Regions from separate parts of the Embleya sp. NPDC020630 genome, predicted to be linked through region 2. Evidence: predicted binding sites of a transcription regulator. Region 2 holds the regulator's gene; each other region holds the start of a gene.
What was found. Region 2 encodes HrcA, which represses chaperone genes, less so after heat shock. Its sites were predicted from a motif close to TTNGCACTCNGNNNNNCNGAGTGCNAA; they were not measured.

Region 1 (3,251 bases), on a different contig from region 2:
CGGGTGACCGATCAGCATCGTGGGCGCCCCCGCCACCCGGGTCAACAGCACCGTGGCCGCGTTCGGACCGGTGGGGCGGACCCGGCGGCGGACCTCCTCCGGCTCGACCGCCGAGCCGCGCTTCTTGACCGTCAGGGTGCCGACGCCGCGCTCGCGCACCAGGGCCTTGAGCCGCTTGAGGTTGAACGGCAACACGTCGGTGATCTCGTACACGCTCGCGAACGCGGTGTGCACCAGCCGGTCCGAGGTCAGGTAGGCGATCGTCTCGTCCACCAGGTTGCCGTCCACCAACTCGCCGACCTCGGACACCAGATGGGCCCGGATCACCGCGCCGTCCGGCTCGTAGAGGTAGCGGCGCATCGGGCCCACCGGCGCCCGCCGGACCACCCCCGAGGCCAGCTCGGCGCCGCCGGGCAACAGGGTGGCACGCAGACCGGCCCGGGCGAGCCCGCCCCACCACAACACCGCCTCCTTGACGTCGCCGCGGTCGGAGACCCACTCCGCCTCCATACCGGCGGGCACGATCTCGTGCGGGATGCCGGGGGCCACCTTGGCCGCGCCGGCGGGGACGCGGGCGGCGAGGGTGGTCAGGAACGAGAAGGGCGGCGCGTACGACTCGGGGTCGAAGGTGCGACCGCGGGCGGTGCGCCGGGCCGGGTCGATCAGCGCCGCGTCGTAGCCGGACGGATCCACCTCGGTCGCGTCCGCGCACTCGACCGTGAGCAGGTCGGCCAGGCCCAGCGCCTCCGCGTTGGCCCGGGCCACCGCGCAGGTCGCCGGATCGAGGTCGACCGCGTGCACCGCGACCCCGGCGCGGGCCAGCGCGAGCGCGTCGCCGCCGATGCCGCAGCACAGGTCGATCGCCCGGCGGACGCCGGCCGCGGCCAGCCTGGCGGCCCGGTGGTCGGCCACCGAGGTCCGGGTGGACTGCTCCAGGCCGTTGGACGTGAAGAACATCCGGTCCGCGTCCGCCCCGAACTTGGCCCGGCCGCGCTGCCGCAACCGGGTCTGGGTGAGCGCGGCGGCGATCAACTCCGGCGGATGTTCCCGACGCAACCGGGTGGCCAGCGACAACTCGTCCGCGGCGTCGTGTCCGGCCAGCAGGTCGAGCAGGGAGCGGCCCTCGTCGGTCCGCAGCGCGGTGAGGGCTTCGATGGCGTCGGTGTACACCCGGCCATTCTCGCCGAGCGCCCGGCCCCATCGATCCGCGCCCATCGGCATGAAGCCGGTTCGATCGGTCCGCGCCCATCGGCATGAAGCCGGTTCGATCGGTCTGCGCCCATCGGCATGAAGCCGGTTCGATCGGTCTGCGCCCATCGGCATGAAGCCGGTTCGATCGGTCTGCGCCCATCGGTATGAAGAACGCTCGCGACGCGCTGAATCTGGCACTCTGGTTGACGGAGTGCTAACCGCCACCTAGTGTCTGTGCTGGCACTCTCCCCATGAGTGTGCCAGTGCGATACGAGCAGGTCCGGCACCCGCGACGACGGATCTGTCCCATTCGCCGACAGACATTTTTCCGTGAGATCTCCGAAGGGGGAGGTCGCATCGTGACGACCGCCAACACCAAGGTTGCCATCAAGCCGCTCGAGGACCGCATCGTGGTTCAGACGCTTGAGGCCGAGCAGACCACCGCGTCGGGTCTCGTGATCCCGGACACCGCCAAGGAGAAGCCCCAGGAGGGCGTCGTCCTGGCCGTGGGCCCGGGTCGTTTCGAGGACGGTCAGCGTCTGCCGCTCGACGTCGCCGTCGGTGACACCGTGCTGTACAGCAAGTACGGCGGCACCGAGGTGAAGTACAACGGCGAGGAATACCTCGTTCTCTCGGCCCGCGACGTGCTCGCGATCATCGAGAAGTGACATCGCGCTGACGCGCCGGAACCGGTGACGGTTCGACGACCCCGCCCCGGATCGCCCTGCCCTCGCGGCCGGTGGACCCGGGGCGGAGTCGGTTGTACGACGTCGAAAAGCAACCTTTAAGGACGAAGACCCTCATGGCGAAGATCCTCCAGTTCGACGAGAAGGCCCGGCGGTCGCTGGAGCGCGGCGTCAACGCGCTGGCCGACACCGTCAAGGTCACGCTCGGCCCCAAGGGCCGCAACGTCGTGATCGACAAGAAGTTCGGTGCCCCGACCATCACCAACGACGGCGTGACCATCGCCCGTGAGGTGGAGCTCGAGGACCCGTACGAGAACCTTGGCGCGCAGCTCGCCAAGGAGGTCGCGACCAAGACCAACGACATCGCGGGTGACGGCACCACCACCGCGACGGTGCTCGCCCAGGCGCTGGTGCGCGAGGGTCTGCGCAACGTGGCCGCCGGCGCGGCCCCGATGGACCTGAAGAAGGGCATCGACCTCGCCGTCGCCGCCGTGTCCGAGCAGCTGCTCGGTACCGCCCGCGCGATCGACGGCAAGGAGGACATCGCCGCCGTCGCCGCGCTGTCCGCCCAGGACAAGCAGATCGGCGAGCTGATCGCCGAGGCCATGGACAAGGTCGGCAAGGACGGTGTGATCACCGTCGAGGAGTCCCAGACCATGGGTCTGGAGCTGGAGTTCGCCGAGGGCCTTCAGTTCGACAAGGGCTACCTGTCGCCGTACATGGTCACCGACCAGGAGCGTATGGAGGCCGTCCTCGACGACCCGTACATCCTGATCCACCAGGGCAAGATCTCGGCCATCGCCGAGCTGCTGCCGCTGCTGGAGAAGATCATCCAGGCGGGCGCGTCGAAGCCGCTGCTGATCGTGGCCGAGGACGTGGACGGCGAGGCGCTGTCCACCCTGGTCGTGAACAAGATCCGCGGCACCTTCAACGCGGTCGCGGTCAAGGCCCCGGGCTTCGGCGACCGCCGCAAGGCGATGCTGGAGGACATGGCGATCCTGACCGGCGGTCAGGTCATCGCCCCCGAGGTCGGCCTCAAGCTCGACCAGGTCGGCCTGGAGGTGCTGGGCAGCGCCCGTCGCATCACCATCACCAAGGACGCCACCACCCTGGTGGACGGCGCCGGTGACGGTGCCGCGATCGCCGACCGGGTCAAGCAGATCAAGCGTGAGATCGAGTCCACGGACTCCGACTGGGACCGCGAGAAGCTGCAGGAGCGGCTCGCGAAGCTGGCCGGCGGCGTGTGCGTGATCCGCGTGGGCGCGGCCACCGAGGTCGAGCTCAAGGAGAAGAAGCACCGTCTCGAGGACGCGGTCTCCGCGACCCGCGCGGCCATCGAGGAGGGCATCGTCGCCGGCGGCGGCACCGCCCTGG
Region 2 (3,251 bases):
TCAGCCCACGGCTCGGGGCGGCCTCGGCGTCGCTCGGTCGAGGCGTGCCGTGACCGCTTCGCGTTGTCGGGCGCGGTCGGATTCAGCCCGTCCGGCGTTTGAGGGCGCTCGCCGCAGGCGGCCCGAGGGCGCCGGACGCGGCCGAATCGCAGCCCGTCCGGCGCCTGAGGACGACGTCACGACGCGCCGTCGCGCCCGCCCGCTACCGGCCGTTGAAGGCGTCCTTCAGGCGGGAGAACAGGCCCTGTTGGCCCGGTGTGAATTGTCCCGACGGGCGTTCCTCGCCGCGTAGTTTGGCCAGGCGGCGGAGCAGTTCCTCCTGCTCCGGGTCGAGCTTGTTCGGCGTTTGCACCTCGACGTGCACGACCAGGTCGCCTCGGCCGCCGCCGCGCAGGTGGGTGATGCCCCGCCCGTGCAGCGGGATCGACTGGCCCGACTGGGTGCCCGGGCGGATGTCGATCTCCTCCGTGCCGTCCAGCGTCTGCAGCGGCACCTTCGTGCCGAGCGACGCCGCCGTCATCGGGATGGTGACCGTGCAGTGCAGGTCGTCGCCGCGCCGCTGGAAGGTGGCGTGCGCGACCTCGACGATCTCCACGTACAGATCGCCCGCCGGGCCGCCGCCGGGGCCGACCTCGCCCTCGCCCGCGAGCTGGATCCGCGTACCGCTGTCCACGCCCGCCGGGATCTTGACGGTGAGCGTGCGCCGCGCGCGGATGCGGCCGTCGCCCGCGCACTCGGGGCACGGGTGCGGGACCACGGTGCCGAAGCCCTGACACTGCGGACACGGCCGCGACGTCATGACCTGGCCCAGGAACGACTTGGTGACCTGGCTGACCTCGCCCCGCCCGCGGCACATGTCGCAGGTCTGCGCCGTGGTGCCCGGAGCCGCGCCCTCGCCGTTGCACGTGTTGCACGTGACGGCGGTGTCCACCTGGATCTCCCGGGTGGTGCCGAACGCGGCCTCTTCGAGGGTGATCTCGATCCGGATCATCGCGTCCTGGCCACGGCGCGTGCGCGAGCGCGGTCCGCGCTGGCTGGCCTGGCCGAAGAACGCGTCCATGATGTCGCTGAACCCGAAGCCGGCCTGGCCGAAGCCACCACCGCCCCCGCCGCCCCCGGAGGACAGCGGGTCGCCGCCGAGGTCGTACATCTGACGCTTCTGCGGGTCCGAGAGGACCTCGTAGGCGTTGTTGATCTCCTTGAACCGGTCCTGCGTCTTCGGGTCCGGATTGACGTCCGGGTGCAGCTCCCGAGCGAGCCGGCGGAAGGCCTTCTTGATTTCCTCCGGGGTGGCGTCGCGCCGTACCCCGAGGACCTCGTAGTAATCGGTAGCCAACTCTACGACTCCGCGAGGATCTGTCCGACGTACCGTGCCACGGCGCGCACCGCTCCCATCGTTCCGGGGTAGTCCATCCGGGTCGGCCCGAGTACTCCGAGCTTCGCCAGTGTTTCCTGCCCACTGCCGTATCCGACGGCGACCACCGAGGTCGCGGCCAGTCCTTCGTGCATGTTCTCGTGTCCGATCCGCACGACCATGCCCGGGTCGGTCGCCTCGCCCAACAGCCGCAGCAATACGACGTGTTCCTCGAGTGCTTCCAGGACCGGGCGGATCGTGTTCGGGAAGTCCATGCCGAAACGGGTCAGGTTGGCCGTCCCGGCCAGGACGACCTTCTCTTCCTTGTGCTCGACCAGGGTGTCGAGCAGGGTGGCCAGGATGTCCGCCACGATCGGCCGTTCCTCGGCGGTGAACGGCTCGGCGAGATCCTGGACCAGCAACGGCACATCGGCGAACCGCTTGCCGGTGATGCGGCTGTTCAGCCGCGCCCGGACGTCGGCGAGCAGGTTCTCGCCGACCGGGCCCGGCGTGTCCATCACCCGCTGCTCGACCCGGCCCGTGCTGGTGATCAGCACCAGCATGACCCGGGTGGGCGCGAGGGTGAGCAACTCGACGTGCCGGATCGTCGAGCGGGTCAGCGACGGGTATTGCACGACGGCGACCTGATGGGTCAGCTGCGCGAGCAGCCGGACCGTACGGCCCACCACGTCGTCCAGGTCGACCGCGCCGGCCAGGAAGGTCTGGATCGCCCGGCGCTCGGCGCCGGACAGCGGCTTGACGCCCGCGAGGCGGTCGACGAACAGCCGGTAGCCCTTGTCGGTGGGCACCCGGCCGGCGCTGGTGTGGGGCTGCGTGATGTAGCCCTCCTCCTCCAGCGCGGCCATGTCGTTGCGAATGGTGGCCGGGGAGACCCCGAGGTTGTGTCGGTCCGCGAGCGCCTTGGAGCCGACCGGCTCCTGGGTCGCCACGTAGTCCTGCACGATGGCACGCAGCACGTCCTGTTTCCGATCGTCGAGCATGGTGCGCACCTCCCTGACCCGTTCTTCCACCCGTTGCCGTGTCGCGTAGGCGGTGGTTCGTCCCACTGGTTGGCACTCCGTCCCGCCGAGTGCCAGTGTACGGGTCACCCGATCCGGACCGTACCCCTGCGTCCGTGCCAAGGTTGACGCATGCTACGCGCCGAACAGCCGAAACACGCCACGTGGGAGCCGATCGGGCCGGGCGTACTGCGTCGTCGGTTGCCCGGCCTCGAACTGAATGTGGCGGTCGTCACGGGGCGGGACGGGATCCTGCTCGTGGACACCGGTTCGCACGACCACGAGGCCGCCGACATCCTGGCCTCGCTGGCCCGCGAACTGCCCGGACACGGATTGCCCGACCGGGTGGTCGCGGTGGTGAACACCCACGGTCACTTCGACCACTGCTACGGCAACGACGAGGTGCTGCGCGCCTTCCCCGACGCGGAGATCTGGGGCCACGCGGACCTGCCGCGGTATCTGGAGCGGTGGGCCGAGGCCGGGCGGGCGAGCGGCATCCACCACGGGTTCGACCCGGAGCTGATGCGCGCGGCGCGGATCGTGCCGCCGACCCGCCCGGTGTCCACGGGCACACCGGTAACGGTGGATCTGGGCGGGCGCGAGGTGGTGCTGTTCGCGCCCGGCCGTGGACACACCGACCACGACGTGGTCGTCCACGTACCGGACTGCGGCGTGCTGATCGCCGGAGACATCGTGGAGGAGAGCGGGCCGCCGGTCTTCGGCTCGGACGCGTTCGCCGCCGAGTGGAGCGATTCACTGGCCCGGGTGCGGGGGTTGCACGCGAGTGTCTGGCTGCCCGGACACGGCGCGGTCGTCGACGAGGAGTTCGTGATCCGGCAGAACCGTTGGCTGGCCGAGGTGGCCGCCGGGCGCGTCGT
Region 3 (3,251 bases), on a different contig from region 2:
GGAAAAGGCCCACACCGGAATTCGTGCGCGCATCCTCGACGACGAGGGCAAGCTGCGTCGCTTTGTGAATCTGTACGTGGAGGACGAGGACGTGCGCTTCGCCGACGGGCTCGCCACGGCGATCCCCGACAAGGGCACCGTTTCGATCATCCCGGCGGTCGCCGGGGGTTGCTGACGCGATAGGCCGAGCGTCCCGATCTTCCTCGATCGGGCACGAAACGGAACCGGGAAATCCGCCGCGCGAGCACCGCGCGGCGGATTTCTTCGTTCCTGCCGAAGGTTGTGCGTAACCCGGGTTTAACCGGCTCCATTTCCCGTCTTTGGCGGCGGCGCGTCGGTAAACTCGTGGTCGGGATCACATCCGATATGTGTGGAAAGTCGTTTTCCTGGCGAATTGAAATACGGCTTTTTTGGAGACTCGCGAGGAATGCGAGTTTTATTCGCTCGGGAATTCTCGTCCGATTGACCTGTTGCTCCGGGCATCCGTCCGGATACATTCAGCCGCGGTCGTAGCAGAGGGCCGGGTCCTTCTGGATACGAACCCGGAGCTGCGGCGTGCAGTATCCGTGAAAGGGCCAGTAACAGGGGAGTTAGGAATGGCTCAGGGCGCCGTCAAGTGGTTCAACGCGGAGAAGGGGTACGGCTTCATCGCGGTCGACGGTGGGGCGGACGTTTTCGTCCACTACAGCGCGATCCAGATGGACGGGTACCGGACGCTCGAGGAGGGGCAGCGAGTCGAGTTCGAGATCTCGCAGGGGCAGAAGGGGCCGCAGGCCGACATGGTCCGCGTCACCGCCTGAACCGGGAGCCATGCGCTCCTCTGCTTGAAACGGTCCACACACGGACTGCACGACACATCGCGGCACACAACACGCCCGATCCTGTCGGATCAATGACCGGGGCCCGGCCTTCCCGCCAAGCGGGGGCCGGGCCCCGGTCGTTGCACGAGCGGCGGCGGAGCGCACGGGTGCGGCGGAACGCGGGCCGGGGCCGGGGCCGGACGAGCGGCACGGCGCGGCGCGGCGCGGGCGGGTGGTGCGCCGGGTCGGGACAGCGCGACGCGGGCACAGCGGGTGCGGGTTCGGCGGGCGGCGGCATGCGGGAGCGCCGACCGGGGCCGGACGGGCGGCGCGAGGCGGAGCGGCCCCGGGGTATCGCCGGCGCCGGTACGGCGGTACACGCAACCAACGCAGCCGAGCCCGCCACGCAACCCCGCGCAACCACAGGCACCCCGACCGGACCCGACGCAGGCGCAGCCGCGGGCAGACCGGCGCGCAGAAGGCACCACACCCGAACCCGACGTGAGCCCAGGGGCGGCACATCCGAACCCGCCCGGGTGCGGGCAATACCCAGGGTTCGGGCCACCCAACCGCCACGGTCGCGCACGCACCGGCGGACGTGGTGCGGGCGCGGTGCGCACCCGGTGGGCGCACGGGCGGCACACCCGGCCCCGGCGGGCGCGGGCAAAACCGTGCCGTGCGGGCGCCCGGGCGTCGGCGGGCGCGGCGCCTACAACGCGGGGGCACACGCGGCGCAGCCCGTCCCGTGCGGGCATGGGTGGCGCGGTGGTAGGGAATCCCCGATCGCGGCCGGCCCGTGTGACCCGCGCCCGGGTGTGCGCGGGTCGCGCGAATCCGTGTCGGGGTGGCCGAGGTCGGGGTGGGTGGCATGTGGATGGGCTGCGACGCGGGGTCGGGTGGGCGTGGGGGTGGGGTGTGTGACACGCGCGGGTGTGGAGCGGGGGGCCTTGGACTCGCCCGTTGCGCTTGCACTCGGCATGGTCGAGTGCTAATCATTGGCGTTAGCACTCTGGATGTGAGAGTGACAGAAACGGACCGGGCCGGTGAGGCTCGGCACCCGTGAGGGAGGGATCCTCGCGGTGGTCGGGTCGTCCGTCGCGGGCGCCTGTACGGTCCGGCACTCACCCCCGTTCTGGGAGGACTTCACCACATGGCCAAGATCATCGCGTTCAACGAGGAAGCGCGCCGCGGCCTCGAGCGCGGGATGAACCAGCTCGCCGACGCCGTCAAGGTCACGCTGGGCCCCAAGGGCCGCAACGTCGTGCTCGAGAAGAAGTGGGGTGCGCCCACCATCACCAACGATGGTGTGAGCATCGCCAAGGAGATCGAGCTCGAGGACCCGTACGAGAAGATCGGCGCCGAGCTGGTCAAGGAGGTCGCCAAGAAGACGGACGACGTCGCCGGTGACGGTACGACGACCGCGACCGTCCTCGCCCAGGCGCTCGTCCGCGAGGGCCTGCGCAACGTGGCCGCCGGCGCGAACCCGATGGCCCTCAAGCGTGGCATCGAGAAGGCCGTCGAGGCCGTCTCCGAGCAGCTGCTCGCGCTCGCGAAGGACGTCGAGACGAAGGAGCAGATCGCCTCCACCGCCTCGATCTCCGCCGCTGACCCCCTGATCGGCGAGATGATCGCCGAGGCCATGGACAAGGTCGGCAAGGAAGGCGTCATCACCGTCGAGGAGAGCAACACCTTCGGTCTCGAGCTGGAGCTCACCGAGGGCATGCGCTTCGACAAGGGCTACATCTCGCCCTACTTCGCGACCGACATGGAGCGCATGGAGGCCGTCCTCGAGGACGCCTACGTGCTCATCGTCAACTCGAAGATCACCTCGGTGAAGGACCTCCTCCCGCTCCTCGAGAAGGTCATGCAGTCGGGCAAGCCGCTCATGATCATCTCCGAGGACGTCGAGGGCGAGGCCCTGGCCACGCTCGTCGTGAACAAGATCCGCGGCACCTTCAAGTCCGTCGCCGTCAAGGCTCCGGGCTTCGGCGACCGTCGCAAGGCCATGCTCGGCGACATCGCCATCCTCACCGGTGGCCAGGTCATCTCCGAGGAGGTCGGCCTCAAGCTCGACACCGCCGGTCTCGAACTCCTCGGCCGCGCCCGCAAGGTCGTCGTCACCAAGGACGAGACCACCATCGTCGACGGCGCCGGTGACTCGGACCAGGTCGCGGGTCGGGTCAACCAGATCCGCGCCGAGATCGAGAACTCCGACTCGGACTACGACCGCGAGAAGCTCCAGGAGCGCCTGGCGAAGCTCGCGGGCGGCGTGGCGGTCATCAAGGCCGGTGCCGCGACCGAGGTCGAGCTCAAGGAGCGCAAGCACCGCATCGAGGACGCGGTGCGCAACGCGAAGGCCGCCGTCGAGGAGGGCATCGTCGCCGGTGGTGGCGTGGCCCTGCTCCAGGCGTCCACCATCGCGTTCGACAAGCTCGACCTGGACGGCGACGA

Region 1: groES (co-chaperone GroES) is a predicted target of HrcA. The motif match lies at 1,383-1,409, and genes of this name have one in related genera.
Region 3: groL (chaperonin GroEL) is a predicted target of HrcA. The motif match lies at 1,766-1,792, and genes of this name have one in related genera.

The regions. Positions count from the first base shown of each region.
Region 1 covers NZ_JBIRUB010000002.1:203,302-206,552, forward strand. Annotated here, with positions in the region: gene ACH4XV_RS07105 (methyltransferase domain-containing protein) at 1-1,215, opposite strand, end outside; gene groES (co-chaperone GroES) at 1,551-1,859, shown strand; gene groL (chaperonin GroEL) at 1,994-3,251, shown strand, end outside.
Region 2 covers NZ_JBIRUB010000003.1:538,814-542,064, forward strand. Annotated here, with positions in the region: gene dnaJ (molecular chaperone DnaJ) at 203-1,336, opposite strand; gene hrcA (heat-inducible transcriptional repressor HrcA) at 1,339-2,355, opposite strand; gene ACH4XV_RS13810 (MBL fold metallo-hydrolase) at 2,506-3,251, shown strand, end outside.
Region 3 covers NZ_JBIRUB010000008.1:190,030-193,280, reverse strand. Annotated here, with positions in the region: gene ACH4XV_RS26915 (MoaD/ThiS family protein) at 1-175, shown strand, start outside; gene ACH4XV_RS26910 (cold-shock protein) at 597-800, shown strand; gene groL (chaperonin GroEL) at 1,951-3,251, shown strand, end outside.